Regions from separate parts of the Alteromonas lipotrueae genome, predicted to be linked through region 2. Evidence: predicted binding sites of a transcription regulator. Region 2 holds the regulator's gene; the other holds the start of a gene.
The links. The regulator ArgR, encoded in region 2, controls arginine synthesis, uptake and breakdown. The targets are predictions, from matches to a motif close to ANTGAATANNTATTCANT.
Positions count from the first base shown of each region.

Region 1: the regulator ArgR is predicted to act here: its motif matches at 7,429-7,446, upstream of KYS23_RS02460 (OadG family protein).

Region 1 is NZ_JAESDJ010000001.1:569,501-586,061, reverse strand. It holds gene KYS23_RS02495 (ABC transporter substrate-binding protein) at 1-270, shown strand, start outside; gene KYS23_RS02490 (ABC transporter permease) at 267-1,298, shown strand; gene KYS23_RS02485 (ABC transporter permease subunit) at 1,285-2,178, shown strand; gene KYS23_RS02480 (peptide ABC transporter ATP-binding protein) at 2,180-3,175, shown strand; gene KYS23_RS02475 (ATP-binding cassette domain-containing protein) at 3,172-3,978, shown strand; gene KYS23_RS02470 (sodium ion-translocating decarboxylase subunit beta) at 4,139-5,269, opposite strand; gene oadA (sodium-extruding oxaloacetate decarboxylase subunit alpha) at 5,273-7,069, opposite strand; gene KYS23_RS02460 (OadG family protein) at 7,095-7,355, opposite strand; gene KYS23_RS02455 (acyl-CoA thioesterase) at 7,518-7,994, opposite strand; tRNA gene KYS23_RS02450 (tRNA-Arg) at 8,186-8,262, opposite strand; tRNA gene KYS23_RS02445 (tRNA-Ser) at 8,304-8,394, opposite strand; gene csrA (carbon storage regulator CsrA) at 8,677-8,868, opposite strand; gene alaS (alanine--tRNA ligase) at 9,002-11,599, opposite strand; gene KYS23_RS02430 (regulatory protein RecX) at 11,831-12,280, opposite strand; gene KYS23_RS02425 (GNAT family N-acetyltransferase) at 12,385-13,659, shown strand; gene KYS23_RS02420 (M13 family metallopeptidase) at 13,656-15,734, shown strand; gene betI (transcriptional regulator BetI) at 15,899-16,480, opposite strand; gene KYS23_RS02410 (TonB-dependent receptor domain-containing protein) at 16,555-16,561, opposite strand, start outside.
Region 2 is NZ_JAESDJ010000011.1:60,082-76,642, reverse strand. It holds gene KYS23_RS15055 (NADH:ubiquinone reductase (Na(+)-transporting) subunit D) at 1-282, opposite strand, end outside; gene KYS23_RS15050 (Na(+)-translocating NADH-quinone reductase subunit C) at 293-1,057, opposite strand; gene KYS23_RS15045 (NADH:ubiquinone reductase (Na(+)-transporting) subunit B) at 1,047-2,249, opposite strand; gene KYS23_RS15040 (Na(+)-translocating NADH-quinone reductase subunit A) at 2,252-3,592, opposite strand; gene fabV (enoyl-ACP reductase FabV) at 4,067-5,245, opposite strand; gene KYS23_RS15030 (BamJ family beta-barrel-assembly machinery protein) at 5,624-6,244, opposite strand; gene ppc (phosphoenolpyruvate carboxylase) at 6,478-9,099, shown strand; gene katG (catalase/peroxidase HPI) at 9,205-11,394, opposite strand; gene KYS23_RS15015 (hypothetical protein) at 11,904-12,044, shown strand; gene mdh (malate dehydrogenase) at 12,551-13,489, opposite strand; gene argR (transcriptional regulator ArgR) at 13,722-14,186, shown strand; gene KYS23_RS15000 (TonB-dependent receptor plug domain-containing protein) at 14,988-16,561, shown strand, end outside.

The sequences.
Region 1 (16,561 bases), on a different contig from region 2:
CTTAGCTGTGGCGCCATACCCTCTGGAACTAACCGCGCCATGTGGTGTGATAACGATTATGATGAACTTTTAGATAAAGCGTTGCAGACAGAAGACCTTGAAGCGCGGCGTTTAATCTATCAACAAGTGAATAGACTGCTTTACGAGCGATTGCCATTAGTGCCTATTGCCCACGCATATCGTTATCAAGCCTATAGAAATGAACTTGAAGGCATGACCATAAACCCGTTTGGCGGTGTTAGATTTGGCGGAGTAGGTAAATCACTGTGATTCAAATATTATCGCGATACGGTGTATTGTTTATCTTAACCCTTTTGGTGTTAACCGCCATGTCATTCTCGCTGGTGTATCTATTCCCCGGTGATGTACTAGAAAACCTTACCGGAATTGTGCCGCAGAACGAGATACAACGTGAGGCGCTTATGCGCCAATTTCGACTAGACCAACCCTACATAGTACAGTTTTTTTACTATTTATCGTCGTTGTTACAAGGCGATTGGGGTTACAGCCTAGCATCAGGATTGCCCCTTAGAGAAGAAATTGGTATCGCCATGCCCGCTACTATCGAGCTCAGCGCCTATGCAATGTTGATGGCACTTTTCGTTGGCATCCCCTTGGGATATTACGCAGGGCTTAAAAGTTACTCTACCACCGACCACACTATCAATGCACTGAGCATTACAACGTATTCTTTCCCTGTATTTTGGCTGGCACTCATTCTAATCCTATTTTTTAGTTTACATCTTGATATTGCCCCTTTGTCGGGTCGAATTAGTTTATTGTTCGATATTAAACCTGTAACTGGCTTTGTGCTTATAGATATTATGCTAGCAGAGGGTATCGATCATGGGCTTGCCTACCGGGATGCTATTTCTCACCTTGCGTTGCCTACAGTGGCAATAGGCGCAATAACAACCGCTTCAATGGTGCGTATTACCCGTCGTTCGGTCATTGATGTTATTCACCGCCCGTATATTGTAGCCGCTCGTTCTAGAGGTGTGTCTGAATGGCAGATTTTCTTTAGGCATGTATTACGCAATGCGTTACTGCCTATATTGCCCTTGATGGCAATTCAAATTACCACACTCATCACCAATGCCATGATAGTAGAAACTTTATTTTCATGGCCAGGTATTGGTAGCTGGTTAATTCAAGCAATTTATCAACGAGACTTCCCTGCGCTTCGTGTAGGAATGTTGGCTGTATCAACCCTCGTTATTACGTTAACAATTATGGTCGACTTGTTTAACCGCATTATCGATCCTAGCCGAGAAAAGTACGAACGTGCCACAGTTTAGTTTATACGAAGAGGAGTTTCATCCATCTCCCTGGCAGCGCACTTGGGCAGCTTTCCGTAGCAGCCACATTGCGATTGTTGGTCTTATTTTGCTTGGTTTCTTTGTGATTTTTTCGTTGTTCGCACCTGTGGTTTCACCCTATAACCCGGCGGAACAGAATATAGATGCGTTACTTATTGCCCCAAGTTGGGAAAGCAGTGGGTCAATAACCCATTTGTTCGGCACCGATCCCCTTGGCCGCGATGTTTTCTCTCGTATTATTTATGGCTGCCGCACTACATTAGGGTCGGGGTTTCTTATGGTAGTGCTTGCCATGCTTATTGGCGTGAGTATTGGAACATTTGCAGGTATGTTACGGGGAGTGCGTTCAAGTATTGTGAACCACTTGCTAGATGCCTTAATGGCCATTCCAACTTTGCTAATTGCTATTATTATCGTGGCAATTCTTGGCACAGGGTTAGTCAATAGCATGTGGGCTATTACCCTTGCGCTCATTCCACAATTTGTTCATCGTACGCGCACATTTGTGCGCGCTGAAATGAAGAAAGAATACATTATGGCCTCGAAATTAGATGGGGCGAATAAATGGCAATTGTTTGTGCATTCTATTCTTCCTAACATGACAGAAATGCTTGTGGTGCAAGGCACTGTGGCACTATCGATTGCGGTTATCGATGTATCTGCACTCGGCTTTTTAAATTTGGGAGCACAATCACCTTTGGCCGAGCTTGGCGCTATTTTGGGTGATGGACTTGATGTGGCCTACTTAGCGCCTTGGAATGTAGCATTGCCTGGGATTGCGATTTTCTTATTGGTGTTATCGATAAATATTGTGGGGGACGGACTACGTTCTGCACTCAGAAAAAGAGTGAGCCACTAATATGCCCATGCTAGATATTAAAAATTTAACCTTAGAAATGGTGGATGGTGACACCACCATTAAGGCTCTCGACAAGGTAAATTTAACCGTTAATACTGGTGAAATTAGAGCTCTGGTGGGTGAGTCTGGCTCGGGGAAAAGCTTAATAGTGTCTGCCATTTGTGGTGCCCTGCCCTCGCAGTGGAGAATGACCGCAGATCGCATGAGCTGGAACGGTGAAAACCTATTAAGTATGTCTAAATATCAGCGCAGAGAAGTGATGCGCCGAGATATTGCTGTTGTATTTCAAAATCCTCAAACTAGTTTAGACCCCTCTGCCACTTTAGGTGAACAGCTTGAAGAAAGTATTCCCGATGAATTTGTGGAAGGCTACTGGTTTTGGCAACGTGCGCAACATAGAAAACGCATAGCCATAAGCACAGTACACAAGGTGGGCATAAAGCAGCACAAGCATTATTTAAATGCCTATCCACACCAAATTCCCAGTGATATTGGGCAAAAATTTATGATCGCCATGGCCTTGGTATCTCAGCCGAAACTGTTAATTGCTGATGATCCCACCCGTGGGATGGAGCCAACCACTAAAACGCAAATTCTTAAGTTATTTACTCGTTTAAACCAAACCCGTTCATTAAGTATTTTGTTTGTGAGTCATGATTTGCTGGCTATTGCCAGTATGTCACATTCGATGACGGTGCTTTACGCTGGGCAAACGGTAGAGTCGGGTAAAATGAAGCATATAAAGAAACGCCCGCTTCACCCTTACACCAAGGCGTTGTTAGACAGTGCGCCGAGCTTCAGGAAAGATTTACCCCCTAAGTCACAACTTCCTACGCTGGGCGGGTCTATTCCTACATTGCAGCATTTACCTATTGGGTGCCGGTTAGGCCCACGCTGCCCCCGAGCACAGCGTGCTTGTGTTTCTAGACCTGCAGTAAGATATATTCACGACCATACCTATAACTGCCACTTTCCGCTGCATATGGAGAAGTTATGACAGATATTATGCAGGTAGATGGATTAACGTTTAGGCATAACGATAAGAAACGTTGGCTAAAAAAGCCTGAGATATTTGAATTAGGGCCTATCGATCTGACTGTACAGCGTGGCGAAACTATCGCGATTATTGGTGAAAACCGCGCAGGTAAGTCACTGTTAGCCAAATTACTGGTAGGGGCTATCCCTGCTGATGAAGGGGTTATTGAACTTAATAGTCACAAATATTTGGCGAAATACAACCAACACAACAATCAACAAAAACGCACCCACGACATTCGTATGATATTGCAGCACAGTAGTGAGTCGATGAATCCTTCTGTGCCCGTGGGGAAAGTGCTCGACGAACCTCTTCGTTTAAACACAGAGTTAACGGAAGTGGAACGTAAATCCCTTATTGAAGAAATGCTGACAAAAGTGGGCTTGCTACGAGAACATTATTATTTTTATCGTCATATGCTGTCTGACGGCCAACAACAGCGTGTATCCCTCGCGCGCGCCATTATATTAAAGCCGAAAGTCCTTATAGCCGACGAACCGTTTGCGGCCCTAGATCCGTCTATACGCTCGCAAACGGTAAACCTTATTTTGAAGCTACAACAAGAAATGGGGTTGGCATTTATTTTTATTAGCCATAATTTGGGAATAGTTCGACATATCGCCGATCGGGTCATTGTGATGGAAAATGGCAATATTGTAGAAGAAGGGAAAACAGAAACGATTTTTCGTTGGCCCCAACATGCCATTACTAAAAAACTCATTGTGGCTTATCAGTCGTTAATTACGAACAATACCATTAGTTAGCGTTAGATGAGGTTGCTTTGAAGGTGCTTGAATTATTTCTATAACGCCCCTTACATTGCGCTTTAAATAAAAAATGCGGCCTAGGCCGCATTTTGCTATCCATAAGAGCGAGTTTATTTAACCTCACCCTGTTGCCAATTATAGTAAGAAGGCTTTCCCATTAACCTACTAGCGCCAGCAAGATACCCGCAGCAACAGCTGAACCAAGTACCCCGGCCACATTGGGCCCCATGGCATGCATCAATAAGAAATTATGAGGGTTTGCTTCAAGTCCAACTTTATTCACAACCCTAGCTGCCATCGGTACCGCCGATACGCCAGCGGCACCAATGAGTGGATTAATTTTACCGCCACTCATTCGGCTCATAAGCTTAGCCATTAACACGCCTGTTGCCGTACCAATAGCAAACGCTACAGCACCTAAACCAAGAATACCCAAGGTTTCAACGGTTAAAAATTTCTCTGCAGAAAGCTTTGAACCTACCGCTAACCCTAAGAAGATAGTGACAATATTAATTAGCTCATTTTGCGCTGTTTTGCTTAGCCTATCTACTACACCACACTCTTTCAGTAAATTACCAAAGCAAAACATACCCACTAGAGGCGTTGCTGAAGGCAAAAACAAAATTGTGAGGAACAGTGTAGCCAGTGGGAAGATAATCTTCTCACGTTGCGATACAGGGCGTAATTGCGCCATTTCTATGGTGCGTTCTTCCTTGCTGGTTAAGGCTTTCATAATCGGTGGCTGAATAATAGGTACCAGCGCCATATATGAATAAGCTGCGACCGCAATAGCCCCTAATAAATCGGGCGCTAATCGAGAGGCCAAAAAGATAGCCGTTGGACCATCGGCACCGCCAATGATAGCAATCGCACTGGCATCTTTGAGGGTAAACTCAAAGCCAGGGATCATGTTGAGTGCAATAGCACCGAACAAGGTTGCAAAGATACCAAATTGCGCAGCAGCCCCTAACAGCAACATTCTAGGGTTTGCAATTAACGCACTAAAGTCCGTCATCGCGCCCACGCCCATAAAGATAAGCAGCGGGAAAACCCCAGTATCTATACCGATAGCATAAATGTAATGAAGCAGTCCTCCCGCCTCTGAAAATCCTGCCAATGGGATATTGGTTAACAAGGCACCAAACCCAATAGGGATTAACAACAGCGGTTCAAACTTTTTCACAATAGCTAAGAACAGCAATAGAAAACCTACTGCCATCATTATCAACTGGCCTGACTCAAAATGCGCCAGTGCAGTGCTGTCCCACAGCACCATCAACTTATCCATGAATTACCCCAGCGCAATAAGTGGTTGGGCACTGGCTACGGCATCGCCTTCACCTACAAGTACTTCACTAACGGTACCGGAAACCGCAGAGCGAATTTCAGTTTCCATTTTCATGGCTTCCAAAATAATAACCACATCACCTTCGTTCACTACATCGCCAGCTCGCACAAGTATTTTAAACACATTGCCAGCCAACGGCGCGTTAATGCTTTGGGCACTTTCACTACTACCAGCAGATGCCGGCTGAGGTGCTGCTGTAGATGGCTGACTTGGCGTTATGCTAGATAATTCCCCCGATGCAGCTACTTCAACATGGTATACCTTACCTTCAACTTTTACATCGTAAGCCGCCGGTGCCCCCGTCGCTGAAGCAGGCGCCGCCGCTGGCGCACTTGTTGCTACATCGGCCTCTGAGCCAGGTGCAGGTTCAAATGCGTCAGGATTGCCACGATTCTCTAAGAACTTCAGCCCTATTTGTGGGAACAAGGCATAGGTAAGCACATCGTCAATCTTAGCATCTGACAGCGTAATGCTTTTCTCAGATGCTAACTTAGTAAGCTCGGTTTCAAGGCTCTCTAGTTCAGGCGCAATATTATCTGCCGGGCGACAGGTAATGGGCTGACCACCATCTAACACACGCTCTTGTAACTCTTTGTTCACTGGCGCAGCCGTAGCGCCATATTCGCCCTTAAGGACACCAGCCGTTTCTTTGGTGATGCTCTTATAACGTTCACCGGTAAGTACGTTCAATACAGACTGCGTACCTACAATTTGCGACGTTGGGGTGACCAACGGAATAAAACCTAAATCTTCGCGTACGCGAGGAATTTCTTTTAGCACTTCTTCAAACTTATCTTCAGCGCCTTGCTCTTTTAATTGGCTTTCCATGTTGGTTAACATGCCGCCAGGTACTTGAGCTAGCAAGATACGGGCATCAACCCCTTTCAAGCTACCTTCAAATTTACTGTATTTTTTGCGCACGCCACGGAAGTAGCTGGCGATTTCTTCAAGATCGGGTAATGACATGCCCGTATCTCGTTCTGTGCCCTCTACAATAGACACCATAGTTTCAGTCGCGGTATGACCGTAAGTCATACTCATTGAAGAAATGGCCGTGTCGAGCATGTCGATGCCAGCATCAATGGCTTTTTGGTAAGTGGCCGTGCTCAACCCTGTGGTGGCATGGCACTGCATAGCAATAGGCACACTGACGGTTTCTTTCAACCCTGTAATTAAGACTTCACAATCGTAAGGCTTTAACAGCCCCGCCATATCTTTTACGCAAATAGAATGAACACCCATATCTTCAAGTTGCTTAGCCATATCTAGCCAAAGCTGAAGGTTGTGCACTGGGCTCACGGTGTAGGAGATTGTGCCTTGCGCATGAGCACCGCTGTCGACGGTGGCTTTAATCGCAGTTTTCAGATTACGCATGTCGTTCATAGCGTCGAAGATACGAAATACATCAACGCCATTTTCATGTGCTCGCTCGACAAAGCGCATCACTACATCATCAGCATAATGGCGATAGCCTAATAAGTTTTGACCACGCAACAACATTTGTTGCTTCGTGTTTGGCATTGCCGCTTTAAGCTTGCGAATGCGATCCCAAGGATCTTCCCCTAAATAGCGAATACAGGAATCAAATGTCGCCCCGCCCCAAGATTCAACAGACCAAAAACCGGCTTTATCCAGTTTTTCGGCAATAGGCAGCATATCTTCTATACGCATACGCGTAGCAAGTAGCGATTGATGGGCATCACGCAAGACTAGCTCGGTTAAGGCCAGTGGCTTAGACATGGTAACTCCTGAATGATTTGTTTAATTAATTTTTATTGGCTTGACGATGAGTATGAACAGCAGCGGTAATAGCAGCAACAACCTTACCATCGATACCAGCTTGAACCGCTTTTCTTCGAGGTGCAGCATACTGCGGTGCAGCTTCGCCAGGGAATGCTTCACAAAACTTTGCAATTAGGTGAATTCCGACGATTAGCAATGCTAAGAATGAAAAAACAAATACCATTCCTATAAGCATCAGTGAGCCGGCTTCAAACAGCAAACTGGTAACTGATTCTGTTTCCATGGTGAACTCTTCAAAAATTTCGTTGTGAATAAGTATCATGTGAAGTTGTAAAACACAACCCAAAAGCAAGTGAAATGCATATAAAATCACACTTTATGCTATTAAATACCAATAAACTAACTATTTATGCTACGCCAATGGATATATTTTCACAAAACATACCTAATGAACTCCTGTGGTTTCCGTGAAATCCATATCAAGTTGTTTAGCGAAATTTTTAGCATGCATGGCAACGAGCTCTAATTGGAAGTCGTTCTCATCTTGAGGAGTATAAGAAGGTACATGAACCGGACGACCTTCCTTATCAATCGCCATGAAGGAGATGAAGCAGCGATTGGCGACTGTCATCTTACTTTCTGTTGCTTCACCAGAACTAACAGAAACATAGATATGCATACTAGAGGTACCTGTGTGCACAATAGAGGCGGTTAACTTTACCAGTTGCCCCACTTTAATTGGTTTAATAAAACGAATACCGTTGGCTGATACAGTAACGCAATATTCCTTCGACCACTGCGCCGCACAGGCATAGGCCGCCTGATCTATCCACTTCATCACCACACCACCATGAACATTACCACCAAAGTTCACGTCGGTAGGTTCCGCTAAAAATTGAAATGTTATTGTTGCAAGTGACATTAGTACTACACCTTCATAGAGAAACTGCTGTTTTCAAATGTTAGTTCATAATTCGAACAGGAGTTAGTGCAAGGCAGCGATAGGAGACTAAAGTGTATAGTTAGGTTGAAGCGAATTGTGCAGATTTGTAAAAGAATAGAAAGTTAATCAGCAGAAATAAAAAAACCCACCAGATGGTGGGTTTTCTTATATGGCGCGTGTGGAAGGATTCGAACCTCCGACCGCCTGGTTCGTAGCCAGGTACTCTATCCAGCTGAGCTACACACGCGCAATAAAACTTTTGTTGACCGTCACACCATCAACGAACAATGGCGGAGAGGGAGGGATTCGAACCCTCGATACCAGTATTAGGTATGGTTCCTTAGCAGGGAACTGGTTTCAGCCACTCACCCACCTCTCCTTAAGTGGTGCCGCATTTTACGGATTCACTGGCCGGAGTCAAACCTTTTTTAGATAAAAATGTTTACTCGCTGTCATTTTGTACGATTCGTACAAAAAACCTGTGTTTTGGTTAGGTTATAATCAAATTCTAGCGGGTTAATTTTAGATTGCACGCACTAATGCGAAATGAACCTTTTTAGTAAATTTCGAAAAAAAACTACTTTTATTGAAATTAATTTTAAAAAAGGCCCAGAAACAAAAAAGGCCAGCATAAGCTGACCGATTTTTGTGCAGAGATTGATTACTCAGCCGTTCCAGGTTGTCCACCCTTCTCAGCTTGAATTCTCATGTAAATCTCTTCACGGTGCACAGAAACTTCTTTTGGTGCATTCACACCAATTCGGACCTGATTCCCTTTAACACCTAGTACAGTGACAGTTACATCATCACCAACCATAAGTGTTTCACCAACTCGACGAGTCAAAATAAGCATTCGCTTGCTCCTGTTCCTTAATACTGAACATATCCTTAATTACTCCGCCACTCATCGGCACGACCCGACGGTAGCAACAGTGATTCCATGTTTCTGTGTCACTTCAAAAACTCACTGCAAGTTTCAGATTTGATTATAGCTTATCTTCTAACCAAGCGTTAACTGATTCTAACGCAGTGCTTAGATGCTCTGGCTTATCGCCACCCGCTTGAGCCATATCAGGGCGACCTCCCCCTTTTCCGCCAACCTGTGCGGCAATAAAGTTAACCAGCTCGCCTGCTTTCACTTTACCGGTAAGGTTTTTCGTCACCCCAGTGATAAGATTGACCTTATCTTCACTTGCCACACCTAATACTACGATGCCTTCGCCAATTCGGTTTTTAATATCATCCATCATTGAACGCAGTGATTTTGCTTCAACACCTTCCAACTTAGCAATAAGTACTTTTACACCATTTATTTCAATAGCGTTACTAAGCATATCAGCACCTTGCTGACTCGCCAGTTTTTGTGTCGCAGAAGTGAGAGATTTCTCTAATTCTTTAGTATGAGCCTGCACCGCAGCAACACGTTCAACCAGGTTTTGCGTATCGGCTTTTAACAAACCAGACAGCGCTATCAGCGTTGCTTGCTGGTCTTGAACATAGTGTAGCGCTTGCTCACCGGTAATTGCTTCTATACGGCGTACACCTGATGCTATACCCGCTTCGCTGGTGATTTTGAATAAACCAATATCGCCAGTACGGTTAACATGCGTTCCACCACATAGTTCTACAGAGAAAGGCCCCATAGTGACTACACGTACTTTCTCGTCGTACTTTTCACCGAATAATGCCATTGCGCCTGATGCTTTGGCTTCATCTAAATCCATTAGTTGGGTTTTCAACGCATGGTTTGCACGAATTTCTTCGTTAACTCTGCGCTCAACCTGAATAAGCTGAGCGGGTGTTACCGCTTCAAAGTGAGAGAAGTCGAAACGCATACGCTGCGCTTCTACTAATGAACCTTTTTGCGTGACATGGTCACCTAACGTCTCGCGAAGTGCTGCGTGAAGTAAGTGTGTAGCACTGTGATTCTTCTTCACAGCATCACGGTTTGAATTATCAATCGCAGAAGTAACTCGCTCACCTTTTGTAATGGTGCCCTTCACTTTCCCTTTATGCGCAAAAGCATTACCCATTTTTTGGGTATCGGTAACAACAAACTCGCCATTTGCTACCCGAAGCACACCCTTATCACCAGACTGTCCACCACTTTCAGCGTAGAAAGGCGTTTGGTCTAATACTACGACCCCTTCCTGACCGTCTTCTAAACGCTCACAAAACGCATTATCGGCAATAAGCTCTACAATATTTGCTTCGCCTTCAACATCACTGTAACCCGTGAATGATGTCGCATGGTCTACAGTAAGCGCATTGTTATAATCGGCACCAAAGTTACTGGCTTGTTGCGCACGGGCGCGCTGCGCCTGCATTGCACTTTCAAAACCATCCACATCAATTTTTAAATCGTGCTCACGGGCAACATCGTTAGTTAAATCTGTGGGGAAACCGTAAGTATCATAAAGCTTAAACACCACGTCACCTGGAATAGTATCACCTTCAAGGGTTTCTAGCGTATCGTTTAGCATTGCCATACCACGGGCTAAGGTTTTACTAAACTGCTCTTCCTCTACTCGTAATACTTTTTCAACTACCGGTAATTGGTCTACAAGCTCTGGGTAAGCTTCACCCATTTCTTTGCTTAGTGCCGATGCTAGTTTGTAGAAGAAAATATCGCTGGCACCTAACTGGTAACCATGACGTACTGCACGGCGAATGATGCGGCGAAGCACATAGCCTCGGCCTTCATTAGAAGGCATTACGCCATCACAAATTAGGAAGCTACAAGAACGGATGTGATCAGCGATAACCCGTAAAGATTTATTCTCTAAATCTTCGCTGCCAACAATTGTAGCCGCAGCTTGAATTAGGTTTTGGAATAAGTCGATTTCGTAGTTGCTATGCACGTTTTGCAAAATAGCTGAAATACGCTCAAGCCCCATACCGGTATCGATAGACGGCTTAGGCAATGGTTCCATCGTGCCATCAGCTTGCTTGTTGTATTGCATGAATACCAGGTTCCAGATTTCGATGAAACGATCGCCATCTTCTTCTGGTGTTCCTGGAGGCCCGCCCCAAATATGCGCCCCATGGTCGTAAAATATTTCTGAACACGGACCGCATGGCCCCGTGTCACCCATAGACCAGAAGTTATCTGATGTACTGATACGGATTATCTTTTCTTTGGGAACACCAATGTGGTTTTCCCAAATATCAAAGGCCTCTTCGTCTTCTGAATAAACGGTAACCAGAAGCTTTTCTTTGGGAAGGCCGATTTCTTTTGTTAAGAAATTCCATGCAAACTCAATGGCTTCTTTTTTGAAATAATCACCAAAACTGAAGTTACCTAGCATTTCAAAGAAAGTATGGTGACGGGCGGTATAACCAACGTTTTCTAAATCATTATGCTTACCACCAGCACGAACACAGCGCTGAGAAGAAACCGCACGGGTATAACTGCGTTTTTCCGCACCTAAAAACGTATCTTTAAACTGGTTCATTCCCGCATTAGTAAAAAGAAGGGTTGGATCATCTGCTGGCACGAGAGACGAGCTAGCCACGGGCTGGTGACCATGACTCTTGAAATAATCTTTAAACTTTTGGCGTAAGTCAGCAGTTGATAATGTCATTGAAAACCTAACTTCCTTAATACATTGAATGAAAATGTGCGGGATTGATGCCACTGGCAGATTAATCGTTCTATCAATTGCCTAGTTTAAGGTGCATTTCATACCCTCGCACGGATGTGCGCAACAATACCATGGTTAGCGCTTTTTTGTTAAGCCCATAGCCTGCTCTAGCAGTATAAATAAGCCCTTTTATACCCGTTATAAAGGGCATAAATGAATTTTATGCGATTTTTATTCACCCTTGACGGCAAATTCGATGTGTTCGCTATAAAAACCTCGATATTGGAGAAACTGCTTTTGCTTCATCAGTAGCTTAAAATCGGTTTCTTTGAAGTGGCCAAATTTTTTATCTTTAACCCATTTTGCTTTTTCAAACCAGTCAGGTTCTATTTCATCAAGGGCGCGTTCAGCGGCAAGTTCATCTACCCCGTATTGCTGCAAATCGAGTTTAATTTTTCTTGGCCCAGAGCCCTTCATATACAGAGCGCGGGCACGACTTTCGGCAAACCGCTCGTCACTTTGAATATCTGCCTCCCTAAAGGCTTCCAGTACAGGCATAAAAGCATCACTTTCGATGCCTTTTTGTGAAAGCTTGCGGCAAACCTCTGAAAAGCTATGCTCTCGTCGTGCAAGCATGCGGGTAATCGCGTCGGTAATGAATTTCCTGTCAAATTCTGACATTTTATTAATCGAAACCTTCTTAAAATACTTTTCAATCTCGTTATATTACTATTAATGGTAATCTTTAGCGTCGTTGAACGAAAGTGAATAAAGTAAACGTAAGCATGGAATATAAGGTAAAAGTTGTCAGTGCGGTGTCGGATGTTCCCCAAGCTACATGGGATGCGCTTGCCGAAGGCGAAGGCCCATTTTTACGTTACGACTTTTTAAATGCGCTAGAACAAAGCGCGTGCTGCGATGAAGCGTCAGGCTGGATACCGCAGCACCTTTTAATTGAGCAAGTGCCTATTAATGACCAAGCCTCGATTAACGAAGAGACACTCTCCGCGTCAGTTGAAAGCACGGTAATAGCCATTATACCCGGCTATTTAAAAACGCACAGTTACGGCGAATATGTATTCGACCATTCATGGGCAAATGCATATCATCAACATGGTATTCCTTATTACCCGAAATGGGTTGCCGCTATTCCTTTCACGCCGGTCTCTGGTTCGCGAATACTAACGCATGAAAAGGCGCCCTTTAGTGACGCGCTTTTAGCCCTTATTTCTCAAACCGTGCAGTCCATGGGCGAAGAAGCCGTCTCTTCCTGTCATTGGCTATTTACTAATAGCCGCACTCAAGCGTTACTCGCCAATCATTCAGGCTTGCTCACCCGCTACGCCGTTCAATTTCAATGGCACAATTATCAATATACCAATTTCGACAGTTTTTTGAATGCGCTAACATCACGCAAGCGCCGAGACATGAAAAAAACACAGCGAAAGCTTGTTGAACAAGGCATTCACTACCGCCATTTAACCGGCAGTGAAATAACCGATGAGGTCCTCGATTTTTTCTTGCAGTGTTATCAAGCAACGTATTTAAAGCGCAGCGGGCATACAGGCTACTTAAACGAGACGTTTTTTCGGCAGTTACGTAACACCATGGCCAAGAATATGCTTATTGTCACTGCATACAAACATGACTCTCCTATAGCCAGCGCTTTGTTCTTTTTTGATGATACTGGCTTATATGGCAGGTATTGGGGCGCGTTAGAGGAAGTCAGCGGCTTACATTTTGCGTGCTGTTATTTTGAAGGTATTGCTTTTGCCATTGAAAAAAAGCTTCCACTTTTTAACCCCGGCACTCAAGGCGAGCATAAAATCCTTCGCGGGTTTGAACCTATCTACTGCCAATCGCAACATGAACTATTTTCGGCCCCCTTTCATGATGCTGTAGCATCATTTTTACAACAAGAATCAGAACATATTGTGGCTTATTTCAATCAGGCCCAAGATGTTTTACCTTTTAATAACGATATAACACCTACCCTTAAAACGACAAACACCCCTAATCCTTTATTAGCGGTGAATAATCATAATGAGAAAACGATATGAAACAAAAACTACTCGCGCTAGCCATAGCAGCATCGCTGGGTTTAGCAGGCTGTGGTCAGCCAGAACAAAATAAACAACAAGCAGCTGACAAGATGGCGATGGAAGAAGAAATGGGTCAGGCTGAACTCGGTTCATTTGGCGTAGATTTATCTGCCCGAAACGAAGCGGTTAAACCTGGCGATGATTTCTTCATGTACGCTGGCGGTACCTGGTACGACAATTACGAGCTTCCTGCAGATAAAACCCGATTTGGTGCTTTTACTGCCCTGGCCGAGCGCAGTGAAGAGCAGGTTAAAAATATTATTGACGGGTTAATGGAAAAAGAAAACTTGAACGCTGATGAGCAGCTTGTTCATGATTTCTTCGTCGCCTATATGGATGTAGAAACCCTTAATGAAAAAGGCCTTACACCTATTTCTGATGTGTTGTCCTCTATTGATGCTATTGCTTCAACTAAAGATTTGACCGAAGTATTTGGTAAAAGCTGGCTCACCGGTGCTAGCTCCCCTATTGATACTGGCATGTGGTACAACCGTTTAGATCCTAATGAGTACCAGCTTAGCGTTGGTGTTGGTGGCCTTAGCTTACCCGATCGCGATTACTACATTAGCGATCACGAAAGGTTCGTAAAAATTCGTGAAGCTTACCTTGCGCACATTGAACAGATGTTAAACTTTGCAGGCGTTGAAAATACCGCAGAGGAAGCAGCCACTATTCTTCAACTTGAAACCGAAATAGCAAACATCCAGTGGCCGCGTGAAAAACGCCGCGACCGCGACCTTACATTGAATCAAATTGAACGCAGTAAACTTACCGATGCTTATCCTCAATTTGATTGGGACACTTTTCTAGCACAAACCGGCTTTCAAGCCCCTGAACTTAATATCACCCAACCTGAGCCTATCAAAGATGTCATTGATATTATCAATGAGACCAGCCTTGATGACTGGAAGGCTTACCTGACTTACCACACCATTAAAAACAACGCAGGCTTACTATCGGAAGATATTTATTTAGCCAACTTTGATTTCTATGGCACTACGTTAAGTGGTCAGCAAGAGCCTCGCCCTCGCTGGAAACGAGCTGTCAGCCAAATGGCTGGTACTGAATCTTTAGGGTTTGCTATTGGTAAGATATACGTTACTGAGTACTTCCCAGAAAGTTCGAAAGCACAAATGGCAGAGCTGGTTGAAAATTTACGCACTGCACTAAATGAGCGTATCGATAACCTTGATTGGATGGGTGAAGATACCAAGGTTAACGCGAAAGAAAAGCTTATGGCGTTTCGCCCTAAAATTGGCTACCCCGACAAATGGCAATCTTTCGACGGCCTAACCATTAACAGCGATGACTTGGTAGGAAACGTGCGCAACCTTAGAGAATTTTTCAAAGCTGAAGGCATTGCGAAAGAGCTAGAAAAAACCGACCGTGAGCGTTGGGGCATGACCCCGCAACGGGTTAACGCGTATTACAATAGTTCGTTTAACGAAATTGTTTTCCCTGCCGCTATTCTTCAGCCGCCGTTTTTCGATCCTAACGCTGATGCCGCAGTGAACTATGGCGCAATTGGTGCGGTTATTGGCCATGAAATGGGCCATGGTTTTGACGATCAGGGCTCTAAGTCTGATGCTAATGGTATTCAGCGTAACTGGTGGACTGACGAAGACCGCGCGGCATTTGAGAAAAAAGCCGACATGTTAGCCGAGCAATACAACCAATATGAGCCGATTGAAGGTAACTTCGTTAATGGCCGTAATAGCTTAGGAGAAAATATTGGTGATGTAGGTGGTTTATCGATGGCTTATCATGCTTACAAACTAAGCTTAAATGGTGAGGAAGCGCCGGTTATTGATGGCCTAACTGGCGATCAGCGTTTCTTCCTTGCATGGGCACAAGTGTGGCGTGAAAAGCGTACAGAGGAAAGCATGTTAAACCAGCTACGTGGTGGAACGCATGCTCCGGGTCGTTACCGTGCACAAGCCCCACGCAACCACGACGCCTGGTATGAAGCTTTTAACGTGCAACCTGGCGATGACTTGTATCTTCCGCCAGAAGAGCGTGTTCGTATTTGGTAACGTAAATTGATACCCATGCGGACGTTTGGTCCGTGTGGGCTTCGTTGATGACAGTAATTTTTAATTGCAGCTTTTATGACTAAAGGCTTTTAACGTCACCTTCGCTTTTAACGTCACCTTCCCGGCGACTTACATACCGATTTTACTGGTAATAAGACACCGGTTTATTGATATTGAGATAGCACCAATCGTACATAACGCTTAACTGCATTGCTTGCCTTAGTCACATTTTCCTTAGTATTTTGCTCTTCACCTTCAAGGGCATTACGTAACCAAAAACCATCAATCATGGCTGCGGTAGACAATGCTGCCTCTTTCGCATGCTCCCTAGGAATAAGCTTTGTAAAACTATAAGTTAGGTTGCTTTCTAATCGTTTGTGGTTAATGCGCTGAAGTCTATGTAAGCCCTCATTATGTAACGACAAAGCCCAAAAGTTTAGCCATGTATTCGTTGCCGATGACTCTTGCTGCTCAACCGAAAAGTTGCTTTCTATAATGGTGTCAATACGCTCTAAATGACTACTAAAACTCCCTTGGAGTTTAAGCTTTTCAAGCAGGTATCGCATAGCGGCTTCAATTAACCCCTGCTTACCACCGAAGTAATGGCTAATAATACCGCTTGAAAGACCCGCTTGTTTGCTAATTAAACTAATTGTGGCGCTGTGAAACCCGTACTCAGCTATGACCACCAAGGTGGCATCAATTAGCTGTTTCTTTCGAATGGGCTCCATTCCTACTTTAGGCATGTAACTACTCCATACCGTATGAACCGCTGTAACGCACTCGAAATGTGCGTTACAGCAGCTCGTCTTACAGTGACTTAAAAC
Region 2 (16,561 bases):
CGAATAAGCCTTCAATATTTGGTCAACTACGATTACCAACGACGCAATGATAGTCATTTGGATGATGATACGAACGCTTGATGGTATCTGGTTACGAATCATTGAAATAAACAAGTTCGAGAACGCTACAACCGTTGTTAGCGCTAAAGACATTACCAAGGCTGTTTCTAGCTTAGTGGTAATAGCCAGTGCTGAACAAATACCCAGAACCTGTAAGGCGATAGGGTTGTTGTCCATAATTGGCCCAAAGAGGGCCTTTTTCATTTCTTTAGTATCTGCCATGAGACTCCCCTTATGAACGCCATGCCTGAGTCTTCAGGAACTGGCCGAAGCCTTGCTCGCCTACCCAGTATTGAATAGTGTTTTCAACACCTTTACTGGTTAGGGTAGCACCTGAAAGCGCATCAATAGTGTGTGGATTGCTTGGGTTTGCATTTTTAACTACGCGGATAGCCACTTCGCCATCTTCAAATAGTTTCTTTCCATCCCATTTGTCCTGCCACGCTGGGTTTTGCACTTCGCCACCAAGTCCTGGTGTTTCTTTTTGTTGATAGTAAATCAACTCACGAACGGTTTCGCCATCGGCGTCAAGGGCAAGAAAACCGTACATAAGATCCCAAAGACCACTACCGTGCACTGGTAAGATAATGCGAGATACATCGCCAGCTTCATCACGTACCAAATAAACACTGGCAACATTAGGGCGACGTTGGAAGCCAACGTTGCTGCTAGTCACTTTTGTGCTGTATTCAGTTTGCTTGGCTGCTTTATACATATCGTAATCTGGCTCTGGCGCTTCTACAAACTCACCGCTTTCCAAATCAACATAGCGAGATTCAATCTTTTCGCTATATGTACTTTCGATGGTTTTACCCGTCATGCCTGTTTCGTAAAGCCCTGCTGCGTTCAAAATGTTGCTCTTTTTATCGAGCGACGCATTAGTTTGTTGTAACGAGCGCAAGCCTACAGCGGCGCCAGATACAACAATTGAACACACAAGACAAACGGCAACTACAACGCCAATCGTTTTTCCTAAAGATTCTTTCTTAGCCGACACGAGCTACCCTCCGCTTGATATTACTTTGTGCGACGAAATAGTCGAACAGTGGCGCCCAAAGGTTGGCAAAAAGAATGGCCAACATTACACCTTCTGGGAAGGCTGGGTTTAGCACACGTACAAGTACTGTCATAAAGCCGATGAAAATACCGTATGCCCACTTACCTTTGTTGGTAAACGATGCAGACACAGGGTCTGTGGCCATAAAGAACATACCAAAGGCAAGACCACCAATAACAAAGTGCCAATATGCAGGCATAGCAAACATGTAGTTGGTATCGCTACCAATCATATTCAGCAAGGTGGCAAACACGGCTACCCCAATCGCTACACCAGCAACAATTCGCCAGCTTGCAATACGCATGTACATAATGAACAAGCCACCAATTAAGATAGCTAATGCAGATACTTCACCCGCAGAACCTGCGATAGTTCCGAAGAAGCTATCAAACCAAAGGTCCATGTTAGCGTAATCAAGCGTGCCTGAAGCCGCTTGGCTTAATGATGTTGCACCTGAGTACCCATCAGCAGCAACCCAAACTTGGTCACCAGAGATTTGTGCAGGATATGCGAAGTATAAGAACGCGCGACCAGACAATGCAGGGTTTAGGAAGTTACGGCCAGTTCCACCGAAGACTTCTTTAGCGATAACCACACCAAAGGTAATACCTAATGCAACCTGCCAAAGCGGGATAGTTGCTGGTAACGTTAATGCGAAAAGTACCGAGGTAACGAAGAAACCTTCGTTAACTTCGTGCTTACGTACCGAAGCAAATAGTACTTCCCAGAAGCCACCAACAATAAAGGTAACTGCATAGATAGGTAGCCAGAAGCAGGCACCATAGAAGAATAACCCTAACAAACCGGAATTCGCTAAGTCTCCACCTAAGGCAGTGAATAAACCTGCTTGCCATGTGTCAGGCAGTGTACCGGCACCAGCAGCAATAGCTTCTTGCGCTTGGAAACCAATGTTGTACATACCGAAGAACATTGCTGGGAATGTTGCTAACCACACCAAAATCATGATGCGTTTAAGGTCAATGCTGTCACGCACGTGCGTGTTAGCTTTGTTTACTTTACCAGGAGTGTAGAAAATAGTTGCCGCTGCTTCATACAGTGCATACCATTTTTCGTGCTTTCCACCTGGCTCAAAGTTCGGTTCAATCTTTTCTAAATACGCTTTTAAACCCATGACTAACCCTCTTTCTCAATCGTGGTCAAACAGTCGCGTAAAATCGGGCCGTAGTTGTATTTGCCAGGGCATACATAGGTACACAATGCCAAATCTTCTTCGTCCAACTCTAAACAACCCAATGTCTGAGCACTGTCACAATCACCAGAAATCAGATCTCTAAGCAAAAGCGTAGGGATGATATCTAGGGGCATAACGCGTTCGTAATTACCAATTGGCACCATAGAGCGCTCAGAGCCATTGGTTGTTGTTGTCATATCAAACTTCTTGCTGCCACCTAAGTGGCCTAGATAAGCGCGCGTGACGGAATGCTTGTCTGAACCAGGTGTGATCCAGCCAAGGAATTTCTTCTCGCGACCTTCTTTAAGCAGTGATACTTGGGTGTGGAAACGACCTAAGAAGCCGTGAACACCTTGTGCTGTTACGCCGTTTAACACGGAACCCGAAACGACACGTACGTCACCGTCTTGTTGTTCGTTTGCTAGCAACTCTTCTAAATCAGCACCTATAGAGGTACGAACTAGACGAGGATTTTTAGCAGATGGACCACCAATAGCAATAACACGACGGGCATCTAGCTCACCCGTAGTAAGCAATGCACCAAAGGCCATTACATCTTGGTAGCTAATATGCCAAACCGTTTTATTCAAACCAGCAGAATCCAAATAATGGATATGTGTACCTGCTAAGCCGGCTGGGTGTGGTCCACCGAATTCTTCTACGTCTACTGCGGCATCGCCAGTGGCTACTGATGAGCCTGCAGCTTTACAAACGTAAACTTTGCCGCCACTTAACTGCGTTAACGCTTTTAAGCCGTTTACGAAGTCATCGTTGCGCTCAGCAATAATCACCGCTGGGTCCGCGGCTAGCGGATTGGTGTCCATTGCTGTAACAAAGATTGAATTTGGAATCGAGTCGAGGGCTGGAGATTTGCTAAATGGGCGCGTACGCAACGCTGTCCACATACCTGACTCAACTAGGATTGATTGGAGTTGCTCCCGCTCAGTACTCGCGATTTTGTCTGCAGCAATTTTATCAAAGCTAACAGCATCACTGCCATTAACCTTAACCACTACTGATTGCAAAACACGCTTTGCACCACGGTTTACCTCTACCACTTCACCCGCAGCTGGAGCAGTGAACTTAACGCCAGGATTCTTTTTGTCTTCAAAAAGCATCTGGCCTTTTTTCACTACATCGCCAACTTGGACGTGCATGGTAGGGCGCATACCCACATATTCTTCTCCCAGAATGGCAACGCGTGAAACAGCAGACCCTTCAGCGATCTCCTGCTTCGGCGCTCCCTCTATTGGGAGGTCGAGACCTTTCTTGATTTTTATCATATGTAATCGCACTACTCTAATAGAAATACTCTTTTGCATGACCGTAGACAATCCTGCTTATCAGCATGCAAAAGCGTACTATTGTTAAGGTGTTGAACACCTTTAATATTTAGATTGACGGAATTTTTTACTGTTACGGTCAGCCTGTTATGAAGCCGTAACTTATATTCCAAATGTATAAGCGACGTTATACGCCTTTTCTTTTATAGACCAACAGTGAAAATTCACACTTATTTTTGTTGTTGTATTACTGCTATCAACGCTGTTGTTGAGTAGGGGTAGAATAGACCCCTGCTTAATTTCGGGATTTTAGCATTAACCGAGCGGTTTGTGCCACGCAAATCATAGATAAAGAGCAACTTTTCTATAATTTAATGTAAACCCCATTTACGTTTAAGTGGTAAGTAAACAACGAAAAAGCCGTCTATTCGACGGCTCTACTCAATATTAGGCTTAACTAAGTATAGTAAACCTTTACCATTTCACGAGTGGGTCAATATCCTGTTCGTAATCAACACCTTCAATATCAAAACCAAACAGTTTTAAAAATTCGTGATGATAACCAGCGTAATCGCTTAGCTCATGAAAGTTCTCTTGGGTCACTTTGTCCCACAAGGCTTGAATTTTAGCTTGCGTAACGTCATTGGTTTCAATGCCGTCCATGCGATAGCGGTTTGCCTCATCTAATGTAGGTGTATCACCGAATAGGCAGGTAGAGAACAACCCATGTATTTGTTCAATACAGCCTTCATGGGTCCCGTCGCGCTTCATCACTTCCTGCATTAACGATATATAAAGCGGCATAACAGGAATGGCAGAACTGGCTTGTGTAACCAGAGCTTTCAACGAACTGACATTCGCTTCAACGAGTAACTCGGTGTTTTTACCAATGATAGCAGCAGCGGCTCTGTCTAAGTCTTCCTTCGCTTTTCCGATGGTCGCCTGGCCATAGATAGGCCACGTTAGGGCTTTTCCTATGTAGGTATACGCCGTGGTTTTGCAACCTTCAGCAAGTACGCCAGCTTCGCCCAGTTGATCCATCCAACGCTCCCAATCTTCTCCGCCCATGACTTTAATGGTGTTTAAGATTTCGTCGTCGTTTGCCGCCTCTAGGGTAACATCATGCACTTTGTCTTTGTCGGTATCGTAAGTTTTGGTGGTGTACTCACGCCCCACAGGTTTAAGCGTAGATTTATAGACTACGCCCGTATCTGGATCGGTTCTGCGCGGTGACGCCAAGCTATAAATCACAAGGTCGACCTTACCCATATTGGCTTTAATCTTATCTATTGTTTGCGCTTTAATTTCATCAGAAAACGCATCACCATTGATAGTCTCAGCATAAAGCCCTTTTTTAGCTGCCTGCTGATGGAAAGCAGCAGTATTGTACCAACCCGCAGTGCCAGTTTTACGTTCTGAAGGCGCTTTTTCGAAGCAAACGCCAAGGGTTTTTGCTCCATAACCAAATGCAGAAGTAATACGCGATGCCAAGCCATAACCCGTAGAACTACCTATGACTAGCACATTTTTAGGGCCATCACCCAAGCTGCCTTTCTCTTCAATATAGGCAATTTGTTGCTCTACTGACTTTGCACAACCCACAGGATGTGCGTTTGTACAGATAAAGCCTCTCACTTTAGGCTTGATAACCATATTCATTTTCCTTTTTTATGCGTGCGCCTATTGTAAACGTGCAAAGGCTGATAACAACTCGGAGCAGATGACATCAATATACACACCGAACACCTTATTCATCAAAAAGATACACATGTACAAATGGGTAGCCTAGTACGAAAACTGTTTTTAACGTCTATATCGAAAGAATATCTTGGAACGCTATAGAATGTATACGAAAACAAAAATGATTAACGACTATTACGCTAGAAGTTAATGTAAAACGAGGGTAGATGCTAATTTAAGAACGGACGTATAAGTCGAGCAAGGGAGAGAAAAGTGAAGTGTGAAGTGTGACGTTAAATGTGAAGTGAATAAAAAGGTGAGCCCCCACAAGAGCTCACCTTTTTGAGTGAATTAACCTAAGATATCAAGCAATTCAACATCAAAAATTAACGTGCTGTATGGTGCGATTGCTGCACCAGCTCCTTGCTCACCGTACGCAAGATCATGTGGTACGTATAAACGCAACTTAGCACCAACTTTCATAAGCTGTAGTGCTTCAGTCCAGCCTCTGATCACGCCACCAACTGGGAATTCAGCCGGTTGACCACGATCGTAAGAACTGTCAAAAACGTCACCTGAAGTAAGTGTGCCGTGGTAATGCACGCGAACCGTGCTATCTGCAGTTGGCGTTTCGCCATCGCCTTCAGCCAATACTTCGTATTGTAGGCCAGATTCAGTTACCTGAACTTCTTCACGCTTTGCGTTTTCTTCAAGGAACTTAACGCCTTCTTCGATAACCGCTTTGCTTGCTTCTTCTTTCTCAGCTTGCATACGCTTATGGATTTCGCCGAATGCATCACGTAGTGCGTCGTTATCAACCTGCGGAGCTTGACCCGCGAAAGCATCTTTTAACCCTGTCACTACCGCGTCAATAGCTAAACCTTCAAAAGGATTAGATTGCAATTGTTGACCCATTTGAAAACCAATGCCGTAACTTGCTTGGGTTTCCACTGTGTTGAATGTATCAGTCACAAGAACTCCTGAAATTAAATTACAAATGCAGTACAAATTTCAAACAAACCGCGTTTCACGAATATGTTTCTGCATTTTCCGATGCAAGAGTGTAGCACACCATAATTTATCTTGCTTTGAGCATTAAATAGATGGGGGCAAATGGAACAAAATATTGTAAATTATAACGCAAAGTGGTTTTACAACTTGTTAAGTACTTAGTATGGTGAAGGCCATATAATTGGGAGGATAGCATGCACACTCATTACGATGCTGAACTAAAAGATACAGTTAGATACCTTGGCAAAACGCTAGGTGAAACCATCAAAAACCAATTAGGCCAAGAGTGGCTTGATCGCATTGAGAAGATTCGAAAAGACGGCCGAGCGTCTTATCAGGGAGACACGAGTTGCAGTGATGAACTGAAAGAAACTTTCAAAACGATGACCGACAGCGACTTGTTGACGGTAGGCCGTGCTTTCGCACAGTTTTTAAACCTAGGGAATATTGCTGAGCAAGAATATAACAGTGCAATGAATGTTGACGCGTCTATTGATGCACTGTTTAAGCATCTAGATAAAGCCGACCTCACGGCTGATAAAGTGCAAGAAGCAGTCGGAAAGTTGAACATCGACTTAGTATTAACGGCTCACCCTACCGAAGTCACACGTCGCACCCTTATTCATAAACATAAAGAGTTAGCAGACTGCTTACAGGCTGTGCATCAAGAGTCTTTAACCGATACAGATAGAAGTAAGGTAGAGACTCGTGTTGCTGATTTAATTAGCCAAGCGTGGCACACAGAGGAAATTCGTTCTGTGCGCCCTACCCCTGTTGATGAAGCTCGTTGGGGGTTTTCAGTTATTGAAAATTCACTGTGGGAAGCTGTTCCCGATTTCCTGCGCGAGCTAGATGGCCGTTTGCAAGAAGACTACAGCGTGTCGCTTCCGCTAGATGCTTCACCGGTGCAATTTAGCTCTTGGATGGGCGGTGACCGCGACGGCAACCCGTTTGTAACCTCTAAAGTTACCGAGCAAGTATTACTATTGGCGCGTAAACGTGCCGCGAAGCTTTTTGCGCTTGACTTAGACCGCTTGCAAGTTGAACTGTCTATGTACGACTGCAATAACACACTGCGTGAAAAAGTAGGCGATGCGAACGAGCCTTACCGCGCTCTACTTCGCCCTTTACTAGACCGTTTTATCGCTACCCGAGATGGTATTGCTAATTATTTAGCCGGTAAAAACCCAGATACGTCTAACTGGATTGAAAGTAACGACGAACTGTTAGAAGCCCTACTACTTTGCCACCAGTCACTTATCGACTGTGGCATGGATGTAGTCGCTAGAGGGTTACTGCTAGATACCATTCGCCGTGCCCGCGTTTTTGGAATTCACCTACTTCGTTTAGATGTGCGCCAAGATTCAGAACGCCACGCTGATGTATTTAGTGAACTTACACGTTACCTTGGGTTAGGTGACTACTCACAATGGAGCGAAGAAGACAAACAAGCCTTCTTGCTACGTGAGCTTGGCTCAAAGCGCCCACTATTCCCTGCCCAATGGGGCGCATCGGAAGATGTGAAAGAAGTACTTGATACTTGTAAAGTAGTGGCTAAGCACAGCAAGCACGGTTTTGGTATTTACATTATCTCGATGGCGAGTGAGCCATCAGATGTACTTGCCGTTCAATTACTGCTTAAAGAAAGCGGTGTTGATTGGCCAATGCCAGTTGCACCTTTGTTCGAAACGCTAGACGATTTAAACAACTCGCCAAGTGTTATGCGTAAATTGCTTTCTATCGACTGGTATCGTGGCTATGTGAAAGGCCGTCAATTCGTGATGATTGGTTATTCAGATTCAGCTAAAGATGCCGGCGCACTTGCGGCAGGTTGGGCTCAGTATCAATCTCAAGAAGCGCTAGTGGCTATTGCTGAAGAGTTTAACTGTTCACTTACCTTGTTCCACGGTCGTGGCGGTACAATTGGCCGAGGTGGTTTACCTGCCCACGCTGCTATTTATTCGCAGCCTCCTGGCTCATTAGAAGGTGGATTCCGTGTTACTGAACAGGGCGAAACTATTCGATATAAGTTTGGTATGCCTAAACTGGCCAAACGAAGCCTAGGCATTTATGCCAGCGCGATAATTGAAGCCATGTTGTTCCCACCCCCGGCGCCAAAAGAAGAGTGGCGTGAACTAATTACCACGATGGCAGGTCAGGGTCGCGACAACTACCGCGCTACTGTGCGCCATGACGAAGACTTTGTGCCTTACTTTCGCGTGGCGACACCTGAACAAGAGCTTGGTAAGTTACCGTTAGGCAGCCGACCTTCTAAGCGTAAGCCACAAGGTGGTATCGAAAGTCTTCGTGCTATTCCTTGGATATTTGCGTGGGCGCAAACACGCCTAGTCTTGCCGTCATGGTTAGGTGTAATGCGTGCTATCGATAGCGTGAAAAATGCGGAAAATGAAAAAGTCGTGAATGAAATGTTTGCCGAATGGCCATTCTATCGTTCACGCTTATCGATGCTGGACATGGTATTCCATAAAGCGGATCCACGTATCAGTGAAGCCTACGATGAGCGCCTAGTACCGGAAGAGCTTAAGCATTTTGGTGCAGCCCTTCGAGAGGAACTTAAAGAAAGTATTGCTTCATTGCTAGCATTAACTGGCGAAGACGACATTATGAAAGCTGATCCATTGGGTAAAGAATCAATGGAAATTCGCGCCGCTTACTTGCAGCCGCTTCATTACCTACAAATCGAATTGCTAGATAGAATTCGTAAAGCGGGTGACAATGCGCAAAATACCGCACTAGAGCGTGCCATGATGGTGACCATTACTGGTATCGCAACAGGGATGCGTAATACAGGTTAGTACCTATCTTGATAGGTACGTAATCATACTATTTAACCAAATAGCACAAATAAAAAAGCCCGCTTGAAGCGGGCTTTTTAGTGAGTTTACATTACAAACTGAATGTTAAGCCTGTAATTCAAAGCGATCGGCATTCATCACTTTAGTCCAAGCTCTAACAAAGTCTTTAACGAACTTCTCTTTATTATCGTCTTGCGCATAAACCTCAGCGTAAGAACGTAATATAGAGTTTGAACCGAAGACTAAGTCAACACGAGTCGCTGAATAAACTTGCTCACCGGACACTCTATCTACAATGCCGTAAGTGTTTTTACTTGTGGGCTTCCACGTGTATTGCATATCGGTGATAGTCGTGAAAAAGTCGTTCGTTAGTGAGCCAGCACTACCTGTAAACACACCATGTGCAGTGCCTTGGTAATTTGTTCCCATTGCACGCATTCCACCTACTAACACCGTCATCTCTGCAGCCGTTAACCCAAGCAACTGAGCTTTGTCTAACAACAGCTCCTCTGGCTTAACCACGTAGTCTTTCGGCAAGTAGTTCCTGAAACCATCGGCCTGCGGCTCTAGTGGTGCAAAAGAATCAGCATCCGTCATATCATCAGTCGCATCACCACGACCTGCTGAAAAAGGCACATCAACGCTGAACCCTGCCGCTTCGATGGCTTTTTCGACACCTACATTACCTGCCAACACAATGGTATCTGCTAGACTTACACCGGCTGCCTCAGCAAGTGGTTTCAACACCGACAATACCTTAGCTAGCTTTTCCGGTTCGTTCGCTTCCCAGTCTTTCTGAGGCGCTAACTGAATGCGGGCACCATTTGCACCACCACGTAAGTCTGAACCACGGAAGGTTCTAGCACTGTCCCACGCAGTAGATACCATTTCACCAATTGTTAGGCCGGAATCCGCAATGCTGGCTTTTAATGCATTCACATCGTAGGACGTGCTGCCTGCAGGTACAGGGTCTTGCCAGATAAGCGTTTCTTGTGGCACTTCAGGACCGATATAACGTACTTTTGGCCCCAAATCACGGTGAGTCAATTTGAACCATGCTTTAGCAAATACTTCACTGAAATAATCTGGATTGTTGTAAAACTTCTCAGAAATTTCACGATAAATAGGATCCATCTTCATCGCCATATCCGCATCGGTCATGATAGGGTTATAACGTTTTGACGGATCTTCAACATCAACTGGCTTGTCTTCCTCTTTAATGTCGATAGGCTCCCATTGCTCAGCACCCGCTGGTGATTTTTTCAATTCCCAGTCGTAGTTTAGTAACAGTTCAAAGTAGCCGTTATCCCACTGAGTTGGGTTAGTCGTCCACGCACCTTCAATACCACTTGATACAGTATCGCGACCTATTCCACGTGATTCATGGTTAATCCAACCCAAACCCTGCTCGGCGATATCAGCGCCTTCTGGATCAGGACCTAAGTTTTCCGCACGTCCGTTACCATGGCATTTACCCACGGTGTGTCCACCTGCCGTAAGCGCAACGGTTTCTTCATCGTTCATGGCCATACGCGCAAAGGTTTCACGTACATGTAGTGCGGTTTTAAGCGGATCAGGTTTACCATTCACCCCTTCAGGGTTCACGTAGATTAGCCCCATTTGCACTGCAGCTAATGGATTTTCCATTGTTTCTGGGGTTTCAACGTCGTTATAACGCTCATCACTTGGCGCTAGCCATTCTTTCTCAGCCCCCCAATAGGTATCTTTTTCTGGGTGCCAAATATCGGCGCGGCCAAATGCGAAACCATAAGTTTTAAGCCCCATGCTTTCATAAGCTACTGTGCCGGCAAAAACTAAAAGATCCGCCCAGCTAAGCTTGTTGCCGTACTTTTTCTTGATTGGCCACAATAAGCGGCGCGCTTTATCAAGGTTAACGTTATCCGGCCATGAGTTTAGTGGCGCGAACCGTTGGTTGCCCGTAGATGCTCCACCACGCCCATCTGCAATACGATACGAACCGGCAGCGTGCCAAGACATCCTAATCATTAGGCCACCGTAGTGCCCCCAATCTGCCGGCCACCACGACTGAGAGTCTGTCATTAGCGCGATCATATCTTTTTTCAATTCATCAAAATCAAGCATTTTCACTGCTTCGCGATAGTTGAATTCGTCACCCATTGGATTGGTTTTTGTGTCGTGCTGATGCAATATGTCTAGGTTTAGCGCCTCAGGCCACCAATCCATATTTGTGCTGCCAGTAGCCGTAAGGCCACCATGCATGACGGGACACTTTCTATCTGAATCATTTACATCGCCTAGCTTCGCGTTACTCATATTTGTTACCTCTTGCTGTTCGACAAAGCACTTAATCAATCCAACCGATTGATTGACATGTTATTATTCTAGTTATTAGATTTATATTACTACAGTGAGTTTTTTCGATGCTGATGAATAGGTTTAACGATTAGGAAATCGTTGAACCTTACGATGAGAAAACAAGACCTTATAAAGCTATTCATCAACACTGACATGTAAAATTAATTAAAGAAAGCGTAGACAATATCAATGAATTTTCTATGCCTTTTATCTCGTTTTTTGTAAAAGCTTGTTGATAAATCATAGGGCAACAAACGATATTAGTAACTAATCCCTAGGCAGGAGGTCTTATTTGAACAGATCACTTATAAACCCGCCCCTCGCCTTTTTTGCGCTAATGCCTATAACACAATTTGAACGGTTTACTTTGCCCTCAGGACTCAAGGAAGGTGTGAGCGACTCTGACTATAACGATAAATTACTTCAGATAAATGAAAACGGGGAACACCGCTTTTTTGAGGCATACATTGGCAGTGCATTTCGTCATGGCTGGCGCCTACCGTTTGTTTTTATCTCCCTACATAGATACCGATTGCAAAGTAATAGAATCGACTACCGGTAAAAACAATAAACCTACCTTAAGTAGCACTTATCAATTAGATGATTAGCAGAACCAATCATCCGTTCGCAACTTTTTAAACGTGTACCGATATTCAATAGAAGCGTTAGCCAATACGGCTACTGGCGACATCTCTGCTCTGTGGGTGGGTATCATGCATATTAACAATACAAATGAACTCATCAGCCGTGTGATTTACCCAAATAAAAAGGCAGGGTTATTGAGGTCGTAACAAACTGTCGGCAGCATGAATGCTGTCTTACAAAAATGAAATCTATTGAGTGCGATGAGTGCGTGTTAGTAGATAAACGGTTTGAAATTAAATAGTAGCCCCTCCCTTGCTAAGGATGCGGTGGCGGAGCCTACAGAGAAGTATTTACGGCGAATTGATTATGTAGGTACCTCAAACAAAAAGGCAGAATTAGTAAGGTCGTAACAAACTGTCAGTAGCATGGATGCTACTGCCAAGCCTCCATGGATGGATACTCGGCGTGTTTGTGTAGAGCTTACTAATCCTGCCTTGTACATGGGAGCAGCGCTCCCATTATCCTAGCTTTAGCCAGTTACGAAATCTACGCCTAGCTTGATGTCGCCACGAAGGCCATCTAGCATGTCGTTTTTCGCTTTTTCTTCAAATGCGCTTAGCTCGCCATATGGCAAGATTTCTTCAACACCGTTAGCACCAAGGCGAACAGGGTGAGCGAAGAATGCAGCGTCGTCGCTGTCGTCAGTTTGAACGTAAGTGTATTCAACCACGTTCTCACCTTGCATTGCTGCAACCAAAGATAAGCAGAAACGTGCAGCTGCTTGACCCATTGAAAGGGTAGCAGAACCGCCGCCAGCTTTAGCTTCAACAACTTCAGTACCCGCATTTTGGATACGAGTAGTTAGGCTTGAAACTTCATCGTCAGAGAACTCAACACCTTCAACTTGCGAAAGCAAAGGAAGAATAGTTGTGCCTGAGTGACCACCGATTACTGGAACGTGTACAGAAGCAACGTCTACTTCTTTAAGCTCAGCAACGAAAGTCTCGGCGCGAATTACGTCAAGGGTAGTAACACCGAACAATTTGTTCTTGTTATAAACACCTTTCGCTTTAAGCGTCTCAGCAGCAATCGCCACTGTTGTATTAACTGGGTTAGTAATAATGCCAACACAAGCATCTGGACAATTGTCAGCAACACCTTCAATAAGGTTCTTAACAATACCAGCGTTAATGTTGAACAAGTCTGAACGATCCATGCCCGGCTTACGCGGAACACCAGCAGGAATAAGAACAACGTCTGTACCTGTTAATGCACCAGCTAGGTCATCTTTACCGTGACCGGTTACTTTTACTGCAGTTGGGATGTGGCTTAAATCAACAGCTACACCAGGAACAACTGGCGCTACATCATAAAGCGCTAGCTCAGAACCAGCTGGCAATTGTGTTTTTAACAACAAAGACAGCGCTTGGCCAATACCACCGGCAGCACCTAACACGGCTACTTTCATACCATTTCTCCTATGGGATTACTCACGTATTTAAACGGAACGTCACACTAATGCAACGCGGGGGAAAACTCAATCATCTGATGGTCTTAATACGGCCATTTAAGGCAATTTTATGTCGATATTCACTATCATGCATGATTATGCAATTAAATTGCGCAAAGGTCACCTGTAAGGCACAATATAAAATATACGATTATTTAACTTATTAACGTTAACAGATGTGCAGGATGCTATGGCCAACGCAAAACAAGAGCAACTGATTAAAGCCTTTAAAGAAATTTTGAAAGCGGAAAGCTATGGGTCTCAGGGTGAAATTGTCGATGCCCTTAAAACTCAAGGCCATGACAATATTAGCCAATCTAAAATTTCCCGCATGCTAAGTAAATTTGGCGCAGTTCGTACCCGCAATGCTCGCGGCGATATGGTGTACTGCCTACCGCCTGAACTGGGTATGCCTACTGCTAAAAGCCCGTTAAAGCAACTTGTTCTCGACATTGTGCATAATAATGTGATGGTGATTATTCGCACCAGCCCAGGTGCAGCGCAACTCATTGCACGCTTGCTTGACTCATTAAGCAAAAAAGATGGTGTGCTTGGTACCATTGCGGGCGACGATACCATTTTTATTGCCCCTGCTGACGTGACCCTTATTGAAGAATTACGCCAACGGGTAGAAGACTTATTCGAGAATGTATAAGGCCCGACTAAATTTTTAAGCAAAAAAAAACCGCCATAACAAGATGGCGGTTAAGAATTTGTACCAGGGAGATACAAAACAACTTGGTAGCTGTGCATTTAAATTATCATAGACTTAGAAAAGAATAAGGAAAGAAAAGTAAAGAATTCGAAAACCACAATTAAATGTTTTATACGTTATAGAATTAAATTTCACCACCAACCTTATAACATTAAAAAGCACATCCAACTATCCAAATTAAATTAAAAGCCACCTTACCTTTTACCACAACCTTTCCCCACAAAAAAATAAACGATAAATCAGAAAAAATCGCTTTTAATTTTTCAAATAATAGAACCTATTTTCATCTTCGATACAACACCCTCCCATTTTAAACTTCACATGATATTTAACTGCCCCGCGTCTACGCTACACCTGCGCCCCTAATACACAAGCCCTTCACTAAACCCGCACTAAACCCGCACTAAACCCGCACTATTTGCATGCTAAACCTGCACACTATCTACCTCTCACATTATTTTTAATTTCTATCCATGCAAACCTCGTTTTATTTTTAAACAAGCCAAAAAGATAAAAAGCATAAGAATTATTTTACAAATGTATAGGAGCGTAAAGGTTTCACCGCCCTGCGTATAATTAAAGTAAATTAAGTCTAAATAGAACAAATTATACACTTTGTAAATTGCCAAATAGCGCGACGAAGTGCTTAATTCTCCCGACAGAAAACATCTGTTCAAAATAAAAACTAATAAACGTCTTTGTAATTACTAAATGTAATCACCTTCGACAAGGGGAATTTAAATGTTTAACACGAATAAACTAAGCACCGCGATTAAGCGCAGCATTATGTTAGCGGGTTCTGCTAGCATAATGGCTTCGCCGATGGCATTCGCTCAAAGTGATGATGAAAACGCAGTAGAGCCTGTTGAAAAAATTCAGGTTACTGGTTCGCGTATTAAACGGGTTGACCTTGAATCGGTATCTCCCGTTACCGTCATTACTGCTGAATCTATCGCGTTATCTGGCGATACATCGGTTGCCCAAGTGTTACGTAACTCTTCGATTAACACTTTCGGTTCATTTCGCGGCCAATCTGGCTACGGCAGCGGCGCATCTGCGTCTAGTGAAGTAAACTTGCGTGGTCTGGGTGCAGGCGCAACGCTAGTGCTTATGGATGGCCGTCGCCTACCAGGTTTAGGGTACGACGGTGGCTCATCTTCTGATATGTCGATGATCCCAATGTCAATTGTAGAGCGCATTGAAATTCTTCGCGACGGAGCTTCCGCCATTTACGGGTCTGATGCCGTGGCAGGTGTAATTAACATTATTACTAAGAAGCAGTTTGATGGCGTAAATGTAGGTTATAGCTTTGAAGATCCAGGTGCTGACGGTGGCAACTCTAGCAAGTACAACTTTTCAGCCGGCGTAACCAATGACAAAGGTAGTATCGTTTTCATTGCTGAGCATGAAAACACTCAAGAAGTCACCGATGTAGCAGTTTCAGGCGAAAATGCACTAGATAGCTATTCAACCTACAGCCCTGTTGCCAATTTCTATGATACAAATACTAGTTCGTATCTTTATAACGAAGATTTGTGTGGCGATGTGGCTGACACATCGATTGAATCTGATCGTTGTGGTTATTACTACGGTAATACCACTTGGCTTTATGGCGCGTCTGAGAAAAACTCTTTAATGACTAAAATCGAGTACGAGTTAGCAGAGAACTTGCAACTTATTACTCGTTTCTCTGCACTACAGACATCTACAGACACTCGTTATGCTGCTACCCCAGTATCTACATCTTCGCTGACCATCGATGCGGATAACGCAATGAACCCTTATGGTCAAGATGGCGCTGTTTACTTCCGTACCGCTAGCTTGGGAACACGTGATACGAAAACCGAAAAAACCACGTTTGAAATGGTAACAGGGCTTGAAGGTTACACCGATATTGGTGGAAACGAGTGGGACTGGCAGGTTTATTACCAGCGCACATCGGCAAAAGAAGAGGTATTCAATTACAACTTAGTTAACGACACAGTTGTACAAGATTTAATTGATACTGAACAGTTGGATTTATTTAATGTTCAAGGTTTAAGTACCGACGACTGGTCTGCTTATAATGCAGAGCTATTAGCTAGCGCTGATCACACTGGCACCTACCAGTCTACACAGATGCGTGACATTATTGACGGCAGCATTTCTGGCGAAGTTTTCTCGAATAACTTCATGACAGTGAGTGCTGTTTTCGGCGCTGAGTACTCTTACCTTGATTTTGAGCAGATATCTGACCCTGAATCGGGCTTGGGTATTATTTCAGGCGGTTCGGGCGGTGACGACGTGTATGCGACTCGTGAGCGACAGTCTTACTA